Regions from separate parts of the Bacillus lumedeiriae genome, predicted to be linked through region 1. Evidence: predicted binding sites of a transcription regulator. Region 1 holds the regulator's gene; each other region holds the start of a gene.
What was found. The regulator CtsR, encoded in region 1, represses protease genes until heat stress. The targets are predictions, from matches to a motif close to ATGGTCAATAAAGGTCAAACA.
Positions count from the first base shown of each region.

Region 2: clpB (ATP-dependent chaperone ClpB) is a predicted target of CtsR. The motif match lies at 1,284-1,304, and genes of this name have one in related genera.
Region 3: clpP (ATP-dependent Clp endopeptidase proteolytic subunit ClpP) is a predicted target of CtsR. The motif match lies at 1,769-1,789, and genes of this name have one in related genera.

Region 1 is NZ_JAUIYO010000016.1:166-3,447, forward strand. Features, by position in the region: gene QYG89_RS14340 (hypothetical protein) at 405-641, opposite strand; gene QYG89_RS14345 (CtsR family transcriptional regulator) at 1,201-1,665, shown strand; gene QYG89_RS14350 (UvrB/UvrC motif-containing protein) at 1,687-2,229, shown strand; gene QYG89_RS14355 (protein arginine kinase) at 2,229-3,282, shown strand, end outside.
Region 2 is NZ_JAUIYO010000005.1:96,991-100,272, forward strand. Features, by position in the region: gene clpB (ATP-dependent chaperone ClpB) at 1-1,268, opposite strand, end outside; gene QYG89_RS09140 (undecaprenyl-diphosphate phosphatase) at 1,441-2,253, shown strand; gene QYG89_RS09145 (metal-sulfur cluster assembly factor) at 2,406-2,714, opposite strand; gene QYG89_RS09150 (Cof-type HAD-IIB family hydrolase) at 2,904-3,282, shown strand, end outside.
Region 3 is NZ_JAUIYO010000003.1:179,904-183,185, forward strand. Features, by position in the region: gene rpoN (RNA polymerase factor sigma-54) at 1-929, opposite strand, end outside; tRNA gene QYG89_RS07090 (tRNA-Arg) at 1,527-1,598, opposite strand; gene clpP (ATP-dependent Clp endopeptidase proteolytic subunit ClpP) at 1,859-2,458, shown strand; gene QYG89_RS07100 (HPr family phosphocarrier protein) at 2,592-2,855, opposite strand; gene whiA (DNA-binding protein WhiA) at 2,960-3,282, opposite strand, start outside.

The DNA of each region.
Region 1 (3,282 bases):
GGATCGGAAGGCTATCTATTTCTTCTATAAACTGTCGATACATGTCTCAGCTTATTAAGCCATTATTCGACTTTGACTATTCTCGCCGCCGAAGCCATGGGATTCTTTTTCCGAACGTCACGCTTGCTTTCTTTCAAAGAAGGGGAAGAGGCGCAACTTTGGTAAACAACTCCTGAGAAGTGAATTTCTCTTCTTCACTTGCATCTTTCCATTTTTCTTCTCAAGTTTTTCAGCGTTTTGCCTTCCGTCGCCGCCGTGACGGCATGAATCTCTCCTAGATCGGTCCTTGCCGTTTTAAAAGTCATAAATGGAAACGTCTTTTTCAGGAACAGGAACGGAATAACAAAACCAGTATGCCCCGTTTCGCCAGACAACTTCCGCATAGTTGCATAATTCAAGATTTTTTAGCGAGGTGAGGAATCCATGTACGTCCGTTTTTCTTCGGAAACGATTTGTACAATAATAAACCTTTTTCCCCATAAATATTTGGCTTTTTTTGTCCGTTTTTCGCAGTTTCTTGTCTTTTTATCTGCAATTGCCTGAACAGTCTGCGAGTGAAGAATGTCCGTTTGTTTTTGAATGAACTGAATCTCTGTTTTACTCAGCCAGTTGCCATGGGTGAAGAAATAAGACGATGTCATTCTCGATAGAAGCCGCTTCCCCCTGTATCGTTCTCAGTTCCGCATATAAAGTTTCCTGATAAGAAAGTTTGAAAAGGATGCGTGACAAACATCTTCTCCCTCTTTTTTCATCTATAAGACAATGACAACAGAACGCATGTTTCAAGAAGAGTTAATGTCCAAAAATAAGAATCAGGTACCTCCGAAAACAAGCCTGATTCAACCTCACTGTCATCCCACACCTAAAGGCAGGCTAGTGCCCTTAGTGGGCTTTCTCGTTCGCAAGGTTCTGTAAATCTAATGAATTGCTATAATTATTTGTTTCAATTAATATACTGGACCTAACTAAGGTATCAATTAAAATTTTCTACCCAGGATACGGAAAATGCTTAATCAATATTTCTGTTTTATGTTTATTTTTCTTTAACAAGTGGAATATAGAAATATCATTTTTAGAACGATTAAATTTCTTGAAAAGCGTCAAAAATGATCATTAAGTACATACATTAGAATTGCAAATGATTCGTACCTTCATGTATAATTAACGTCAAATATAGTCAAAGTCAGAAATGGAGGAGGTTTGATGCGTAATATATCTGATATTATTGAGGACTATTTAAAAAAAGTTCTTGAGATGAGTGGAAGCGAAATCGTGGAAATTAAGAGAAACGAAGTAGCTGAAAAATTTCAATGTGTTCCCTCGCAGATTAATTATGTAATTAATACTCGCTTTACTATTGAAAAAGGATACATGGTAGAAAGCAAAAGGGGAGGGGGCGGCTATATTCGCATTATAAAAGTAAAAGTACACGATCAATCTGATTTAATTGAGCAATTAGTTTCTTTAGTAGGAAATCAGGTTTCGCAATCAGCTGCTGAAAACTTAATTTATCGATTGATGGAAGAAGGTGTCATTTCAAATCGGGAAGCAAAACTTATGATGAGCGTAATTGATCGTTCTGTATTATATATTGATCTTCCTCATAGAGATGAACTTCGTGCGAGAATGATTACTTCTATGTTAATGGCTTTGAAATATAAATGATTACAAGGGGGGTGGTTTGCTTTGATCTGTCAGGAATGTAAAGAAAGACCGGCTTCACTTCATTTTACAAAAACATTAAATGGCGAAAAGACAGAATTTCACTTATGTGACAAATGTGCAAGGGAAAAAAGTGAAAAATATATGTTTTCTTATCACCCAGAGTTTTCTATTGGCAATTTACTAGGTGGTTTACTTAATCTTGATTCTCCATTTTCGTCAAAACCAACTCAATACCCGCAGCAGAAAGTCTTAAAGTGTGAAAACTGTCAAACAACTTTTCAGCAATTTGTTAATAAAGGAAAGTTTGGATGCGCCCATTGTTACGAAGCTTTTCAAGAGCAACTTGCCCCCATACTAAAAAGACTGCAAAATGGAAATAATATGCACAGAGGGAAGATGCCAGAAAGAATGGGCGGCACGCTTCATTTGAAAAAAGAAATAGCCGAATTAAAGACAAGGCTTCAACAAGCAATTGTACAAGAAGAATTTGAATTGGCAGCTGATATTCGTGATCAAATCCGCTCTCTCGAAAAAAAAATGCTTTTTGAAGGAGGAGAGTTGTGATGTCTCTAGAAAGGTTTATTAATCAGGCTGTCAGTTCATGGATGAGTAATGAGGGACCTCATTGTGATATTGTTTTAAGTTCAAGGGTCCGTCTTGCTAGAAATCTAGCTGATTATCGCTTTCCTTCATTCTTAAAATCTGATGAGGCAGAGGAGATGAGCAGAAAAATCAGTGAAGGCGTACAAGAGGAATATTCGCTTGAATTGCTTACGATGGAAAATTTGTCTCCATTGCAGAAACGTGTGCTAGTAGAGAAACACTTAATAAGCCCATACTTAGCTGATTCTACTGTACATGGAGCCGTTCTTCTTTCAGAAGATGAAGACATCAGCATCATGATTAACGAGGAAGATCATATTCGCATTCAGTGTCTTTCTCCGGGCTTACAGCTCAAAGAAACATTGGAAAAGGCCAATAATCTCGATGATGCCATCGAAGCCCATGTTCAGTATGCTTTTGATGAACAGAGAGGATATTTAACTAGCTGTCCAACAAATGTCGGAACGGGTTTACGGGCATCTGTGATGATTCATTTGCCTGGGCTGGTTTTAACGAAGCAGCTCAACCGTATTATTCCTGCTATCAGTCAAATTGGCTTTGTGGTCAGAGGAATATATGGAGAAGGCAGTGAAGCTTTGGGTAACATTTTCCAAATATCTAACCAGTTGACGCTTGGCAAGTCAGAGGCGGATATAGTAGAGGATTTGATAAGTATCGTTCATCAAATTGTCGCTCATGAAAAATCAGCTAGAGAAGCTTTAATCAACATGTCTTCCATCCATTTGGAGGATAAAGTATTCCGCTCTTATGGTGTATTAGCAAATAGCCGAATTATTGAAACAAAAGAAGCAGCTCAGTGTTTATCAGATGTGAGGTTAGGAATTGACATCGGTTACATTAGCGATGTTTCCAGAAGTATTTTAAATGAGTTGATGATTTTGACACAACCAGGCTTTTTACAGCAATATGCCGGTGGACCACTCCGTCCTGAAGAAAGGGACATCCGGCGCGCTGCTTTAATCAGAGAGCGGCTAAAATTGGAAGAAAATTGTT
Region 2 (3,282 bases), on a different contig from region 1:
ATGACACGCCGGGTCACTTCGTCCAGTTCACTCGGCATGGAATCAATTTCTGTCCGGATCATCGCACATGCCTCATCCACTAAATCAATCGCTTTGTCAGGTAAGAAACGGTCAGTAATGTATCGATTGGACAGTGTCGCTGCCGCTACGATCGCCCGATCATGAATTTTCACCCCGTGGTGAATTTCAAACCGTTCTTTTAATCCGCGCAAAATGGAAATCGTATCTTCTGTTGTCGGCTCCTGAACGAGCACTTGCTGGAAGCGGCGCTCTAATGCCGGATCTTTTTCGATATATTTACGGTGTTCTTCGAGTGTTGTTGCCCCGATACAGTGCAGTTCCCCGCGGGCAAGCATCGGCTTCAGCATATTGCCTGCGTCCATCGCTCCCTCTGTTTTTCCCGCCCCGACGATCGTATGCAGTTCATCAATGAATAATAGAATCCTGCCATCACTTTTTTTAATTTCGTTCAACACAGCTTTCAGTCTTTCCTCAAATTCTCCGCGGAATTTCGCTCCAGCAATGAGAGCGCTCATATCTAACGCAAAAATCGTTTTATCTTTCAATCCTTCCGGTACATCTTTGCGGACAATTCTCTGCGCAAGTCCTTCAACAATTGCTGTTTTCCCGACACCCGGCTCCCCGATCAGCACCGGATTATTTTTCGTTTTTCGAGAAAGGATACGAATAACATGACGGATTTCATTGTCGCGGCCAATAACAGGATCAACCTTCCCTGAACGAACCTCTTCCACTAAATCACGGCCATATTTCGTTAATGCTTCATAGCTTGCTTCTGGCTGCTGTGATGTCACTTTTTGATTCCCCCTTATTTCTTTAATGGCTTCATTTATTTTGGCTGTTGTCAGTTGTTCTTTTTCTAAAAACCTTTTGATTTCGTAATCATTTGTCTCTGATAAGGCAGACATAATATGTTCGACAGAAAGATAGTCATCTTCCCATCTCTCCCGAATTTGATCTGCTTGATTTAGTACAGTTTGCAAAGCAGCCGCAACATAGGCTCCGTATTTCACTCCTTCTCCAGAAATGGACGGCTTCTTTGTCAGCTCTTCCTGAAGAAAGGCAAGCCAGCGTGTATTACTGCTGCCTGCTCGTTCAATGATCCGCGCCATTAAACTGTCTGTCCGGCCGGCAAGTGCCAGTAGAAAATGGACAAGATCAATTTCTGTATGTTTATTTTCTTCCGCTGTTTCTTGTGCTTGCGCCAGCGCTTCCTGCACCGACAGCGTCATCCGTTCGATATCCATATCACTTTCCACCCTCCTTTGACCTTTATTGACCTTTGATTAGATTATATTTCCTTGTAGGGCAAATTGTAAAGCGATACGACATTGTAAACGTAAAAAGGATATCTTTATACTTTCTTACCCGAACGTGCTACATTATAAAATGAAACTTTTATCAGTGGGGGATTTTATAGTGGAAAACGCTTATTTACTGCTAAAATACTTATTTTTAGGCTTGTTTCAGGGTTTTACGGAGCCGATTCCTATTTCTTCAAGCGGTCATTTGCAAATTGCTAAACATTTCTTCGGTATTGAAATTCAAGGACTGTCTTTCGAACTGCTTGTTAACTCTGCGTCGCTGCTCGCAGTACTGGCTATTTATCGTGCTGATATTATGCATCTCGCTGTAAATGGATTGAATTATGTAAAAGACCGAAATCCAGAAGATCGGTCCGAGTTTATGTTTATTGTATACTTAATCATCGCAACGATTCCTGCGGGAGTCATTGGTGTCGTGTTTGGTGATTTTATTGAAGGTCAGCTGTCTTCTGTCCGCACAGTTGCGATTACACTTATTATTACCGGAATCGCTCTTTGGACCATTCGTAATTTAAGAGGCCGCAAAAATGACGGTGACATGAAATTAAGTGATGCCATCATTATCGGCTGTGCCCAAGCAGTCGCTCTCATCCCGGGAATCAGCCGTTCTGGGGCAACGATTGTTGCTGCGATGGGGCTTGGCATGAAACAGGAAACCGCCCTCCGCTTCTCTTTTCTGCTATTTATTCCTGTCAGCGTCGGCGGCATGGTTTTAAGTTTCTCAGACATTCTAAGTGATCCCAACCTGAAGCAGCTGGCGATCCCGTACACTTTAGCGTTTATTGGATCATTTATCATGTCTTATGTCTCATTAAAATGGTTCATGAATATCATGGCTCAAGGAAACTTAAAATACTTTGCAATTTACTGCTTTATCGTTGGACCGCTTGTATTAATTTTCCTTTAATCAATAATCTAGTTTAGTAGATTAGATGAGAGTTATTCACGACCTTGATCGTGTTATTCACATTTTCGAGGTTTTGTTTATCATTTCGCCCACTTGTTCACTACTTCCCTGCCATTAAAAAAAGCATCGGCACATCGCCGATGCTTTTTTAATTATTGGATGCCAAGGGCAATTTTTGCGTAGCGGGACATTTTGTCTCGTGACCACGGTGGATTCCAAACGATATCCACTTCTACTTCCTTTACTTCTGGAATATCTGCAAGGGCTGCTCTTACCTGATCCACGATCACGCCGGCAAGCGGGCATCCCATCGACGTTAACGTCATTGTGACTTTCGTTTTCCCTTCTTCATCCATGTCTACATCATAAACGAGACCAAGGTTGACAATATCAATGCCCAGTTCCGGGTCAATCACTTGTTCCAGCGCCCCTAAAATATTTTCTTTTAAATCCTGATCCATGCTTTTTTCCTCCTTCTAACTATGTGTTATTCCTTATGATAACAAAGTGACGCATTATTTATCAGCTTGAACACTTATTTTCGGGCAAATAAGTAAACTTTATGTAAATATTCGTGCTTCATTGGACATATGTATCTAGTTAGGCGTACACTTGTAACAGGGAAACTATGAAAAGGAGTGTTGCAGTCTATGGCTGAAAAGCATTTAATTGTAGTCGATCTGGATGGAACGCTGCTTACAGATGATAAAAAAATCTCTCCTCGTACGAAACAAGTATTAGCAAAAGCGAGGGAACAAGGGCATGAAGTGATGATCGCTACAGGCCGTCCTTATCGCTCGAGCGGAATCTATTACCGTGAACTTGAATTAACAACACCAATGGTGAATTTCAATGGTGCTTTTGTTCATCACCCGCGAAACAATAGCTGGGGGATATATCATGAGCCAATGGATATGAAAACAGCTGCGGAAGTTGTGGAAGCGTGCCATGATTTTAACTTTCATAATATCGTTGCTGAAGTACAAGACGATCTATACTTTCATTACCACGACGAAAAGCTCATTAATC
Region 3 (3,282 bases), on a different contig from region 1:
AAACCGACACGTTGAATTGTCCTTTTGCGCTGCTCCAAACTTTTCAGCAGCCATAGATAATCTTTATGTTTATCTTTCATAAACTCTTTTAATTGTTCATCTTTATGTTCAGCTAACTCATTAAAATATTCTTTTTGAAAAACAATTTTCGGCATCTCGTCTTCCAGCAGGTGCACCTCAATGGAATCATCTTTTAAGGTGACCGTCAAATCCGGCCGAACATATGTCGGCTGTTCATAATGAAAACGGGCTCCTGGCTTCGGATTCAGCTTTTGGATAAAATCAGCTGCTTCCTGAATTTCTTTTATCTGGACATTTAATTTCTTCGCAACCGACCGCCAGTTCTTTTCAGCAAATGCAATGAAATGGTCTTGAATAATGACTGGAACGAGCGCCGGCACCCCTTTCATTCGTTCAAGCTGTAAAAGCAGACAATCTTGCAAATTCATAGCCCCGACACCGGCAGGCTCTAAATCCCGAATCATCCCAAGGATCTTGGCCGCCTCTTCCTCTTGACAGCGGCACATGCTTGCTGCTTCTTCCACCGTAATCGACATATAGCCGTTCTCATCCATATTATATAATAAAAAATCGAGTATTCTCTTTTGATCAGAGCTCATTGGAATCAACGAAAGTTGCATTCTTAAATAGTCTGTTAATGTCTGGGAGTGATCAGCCAAATGCTCCACCCAGTTTTTATCGTCTTTCTTTTCTAATTTCCCTTTACGTGTTCCTGCCTTCTCCTTCAGCTGAAGCGCTTTCATTTCAGACGTATCAAGCTGAATAAATGGGTTCTCCATCGTCTTTGATTCTAAAAATTCCACTAACTCTTGGGCAGAGTATTGCAGCAAAGCAATTGCCTGTGTTAACTCTTGTGTCATTGCAAGCTTCATTGTCTGCTGCTGCCAAAGGCCCGGCTTCAAATGCATATTCAAATTTCTCTCCCCCTCCCTATTCTATTATACAACAGGAAAGAAATTTGAGAATGAAAATTTACAATTTTTCAACCTCCCCGCAAATAAAGGAGGAGCCTTATAAATAATATATCAAAAAAAAGACTGACTATAAGAAGTCAGTCCCGACTGCAAAAGACCAGTCCCATGTGACGCAAGGTGCTGCCTCACGTCTTATATATAGTATGAAAATGTAAAGAATAGTGTTCCTGCAGTTTTTTGTGGGTAACGTGCGTGTTATACAAATCGCTTACCCGCCAATTACATAAACACCTTAAATTGGCACGCAAATTAATTGATATCCCTTTGCTTGGCTCTTTAAACTTGTCCGTTGATTTCCGTTCAGGAGCTTCGCTTTCCCCGCAGGAGTCCTCGCGTCTTTCAATACAATCAAATCGGTGAAAAATCATCGTGTAAACTTTATCAAAAAAGTAAGAAAGTCTCCCTATACTACTTGTAAGCAGTCATTTAGTATCATACTTGGCGTGATTCGCGGTTAATTTTTTTGCACAAAAAAACAGTGTTTCTACGAATAAACATTCATAAAAACACTGTCATATCAACACTTCATGACGCCCTCGGCAGGAATCGAACCCACATCTTAAGAACCGGAATCTCACGTGCTATCCGTTGCACCACGAGGGCTTAATCAGTACATTTCAAAATTATAAAGGAAGAACAGAGAAAAAGCAATAGTGATATTTAAAAAATGCAAATGAAAACATTTTGTTCGGGTGTTTAGCAGGAGTTTTACTGGGTATAATAGAATTCTATCGTAGAAGAATCTTTTTCCATCTAGGTATTATAAGTCGTATTATTTGACCTTCATTGACCATCATTGTATGATACTACTACATAATTTTTCCCGCATGAGCAATTATTTCATTCTTTAAGGAGGAGAAAAAATGAATTTAATCCCTACAGTTATTGAACAAACAAATCGTGGAGAACGTGCTTATGACATTTATTCACGTTTATTAAAAGACCGCATTATTATGCTTGGCAGTGGAATTGATGACAACGTAGCTAACTCCATTGTGTCTCAGCTGCTTTTCCTTGAAGCGGAAAACCCTGAAAAGGACATTTCTATTTACATTAATAGTCCAGGAGGAAGCATTACTGCAGGTATGGCCATTTATGACACGATCCAATTCATTAAGCCAGATGTACAGACGATCTGTATCGGTATGGCTGCTTCCATGGGTGCTTTCTTGCTGGCATCCGGTACGAAAGGCAAACGCTATGCCCTTCCAAACAGTGAAGTCATGATTCATCAGCCGCTGGGAGGAGCACAAGGACAAGCAACGGAAATTGAAATTGCTGCGAAACGTATTCTTTTCCTTCGTGATAAATTGAACCAAATTCTTGCTGACCGCACAGGCCAGCCGCTTGAAGTCATCGCTAGAGATACAGACCGCGATAACTTTATGACAGCTGAACGCGCTCTTGAATACGGTTTGATCGACAAAATCTTAACTCGAAATGAACTGCCAGAGAAAAAATAAAGAAACATGAAAAGAAGAGGCCTTAAAGCAAGGTCTCTTCTTTTTGATTTGGCTATGTGAATAACTATTGTTGATTGAAGTGAGCGCCCCAGCGGAAATCAACAGGCACGTCTAACAAAGCCTTTAATTGATATTAGTAATTTTCTTCTTTTTCAATAAAATCAACAAGTGCTTCCAGTGCTTCTTCTTCATCACGGCCGTCAATAGACAGTGTGACGGTACACCCCCGGTTAATCGCTAAGCTCATGATACCCATAATGCTTTTCGCGTTAACTTTCTTCCCCTCTTTCTCAAGGTGAATTTCTGAAGCAAAGCGATTTGCCTCCTGAACAAACAACGCGGCCGGACGTGCTTGCAGCCCCGTCTTCAGTTGAACTTTGGTTGTTTTTTCAATCATCCTTTTCTCCTCTTTTCTTATTTATTGGCTATGTGAATGACTATTATCGCTCGGAACAGAAAGCAATCGCCCCAGCGGAAATCAACAGGCTAGTTTAACAAAGCCTATTTATTAATCGGTTCATTCGCCCGGATTTTCTCAGCTATTTCATCTATTTTACGAAGGCGGTGATTAATACCTGACTTACTAATTGCCGAACCTGACACCATTTCCCCAAGCTCTTTAAGCGTAACGTCTTGATGAGCCACACGCAGTTCGGCAATTTCACGCAATTTCGCTGGCAGCACCTCTAAGCCGACTGATGACTCGATCAGCCGAATATTTTCCACTTGGCGCACAGCCGCACCGATCGTCTTATTTAAATTTGCCGTTTCACAGTTGACGAGGCGGTTAACAGAATTGCGCATATCACGGACGATGCGAACAT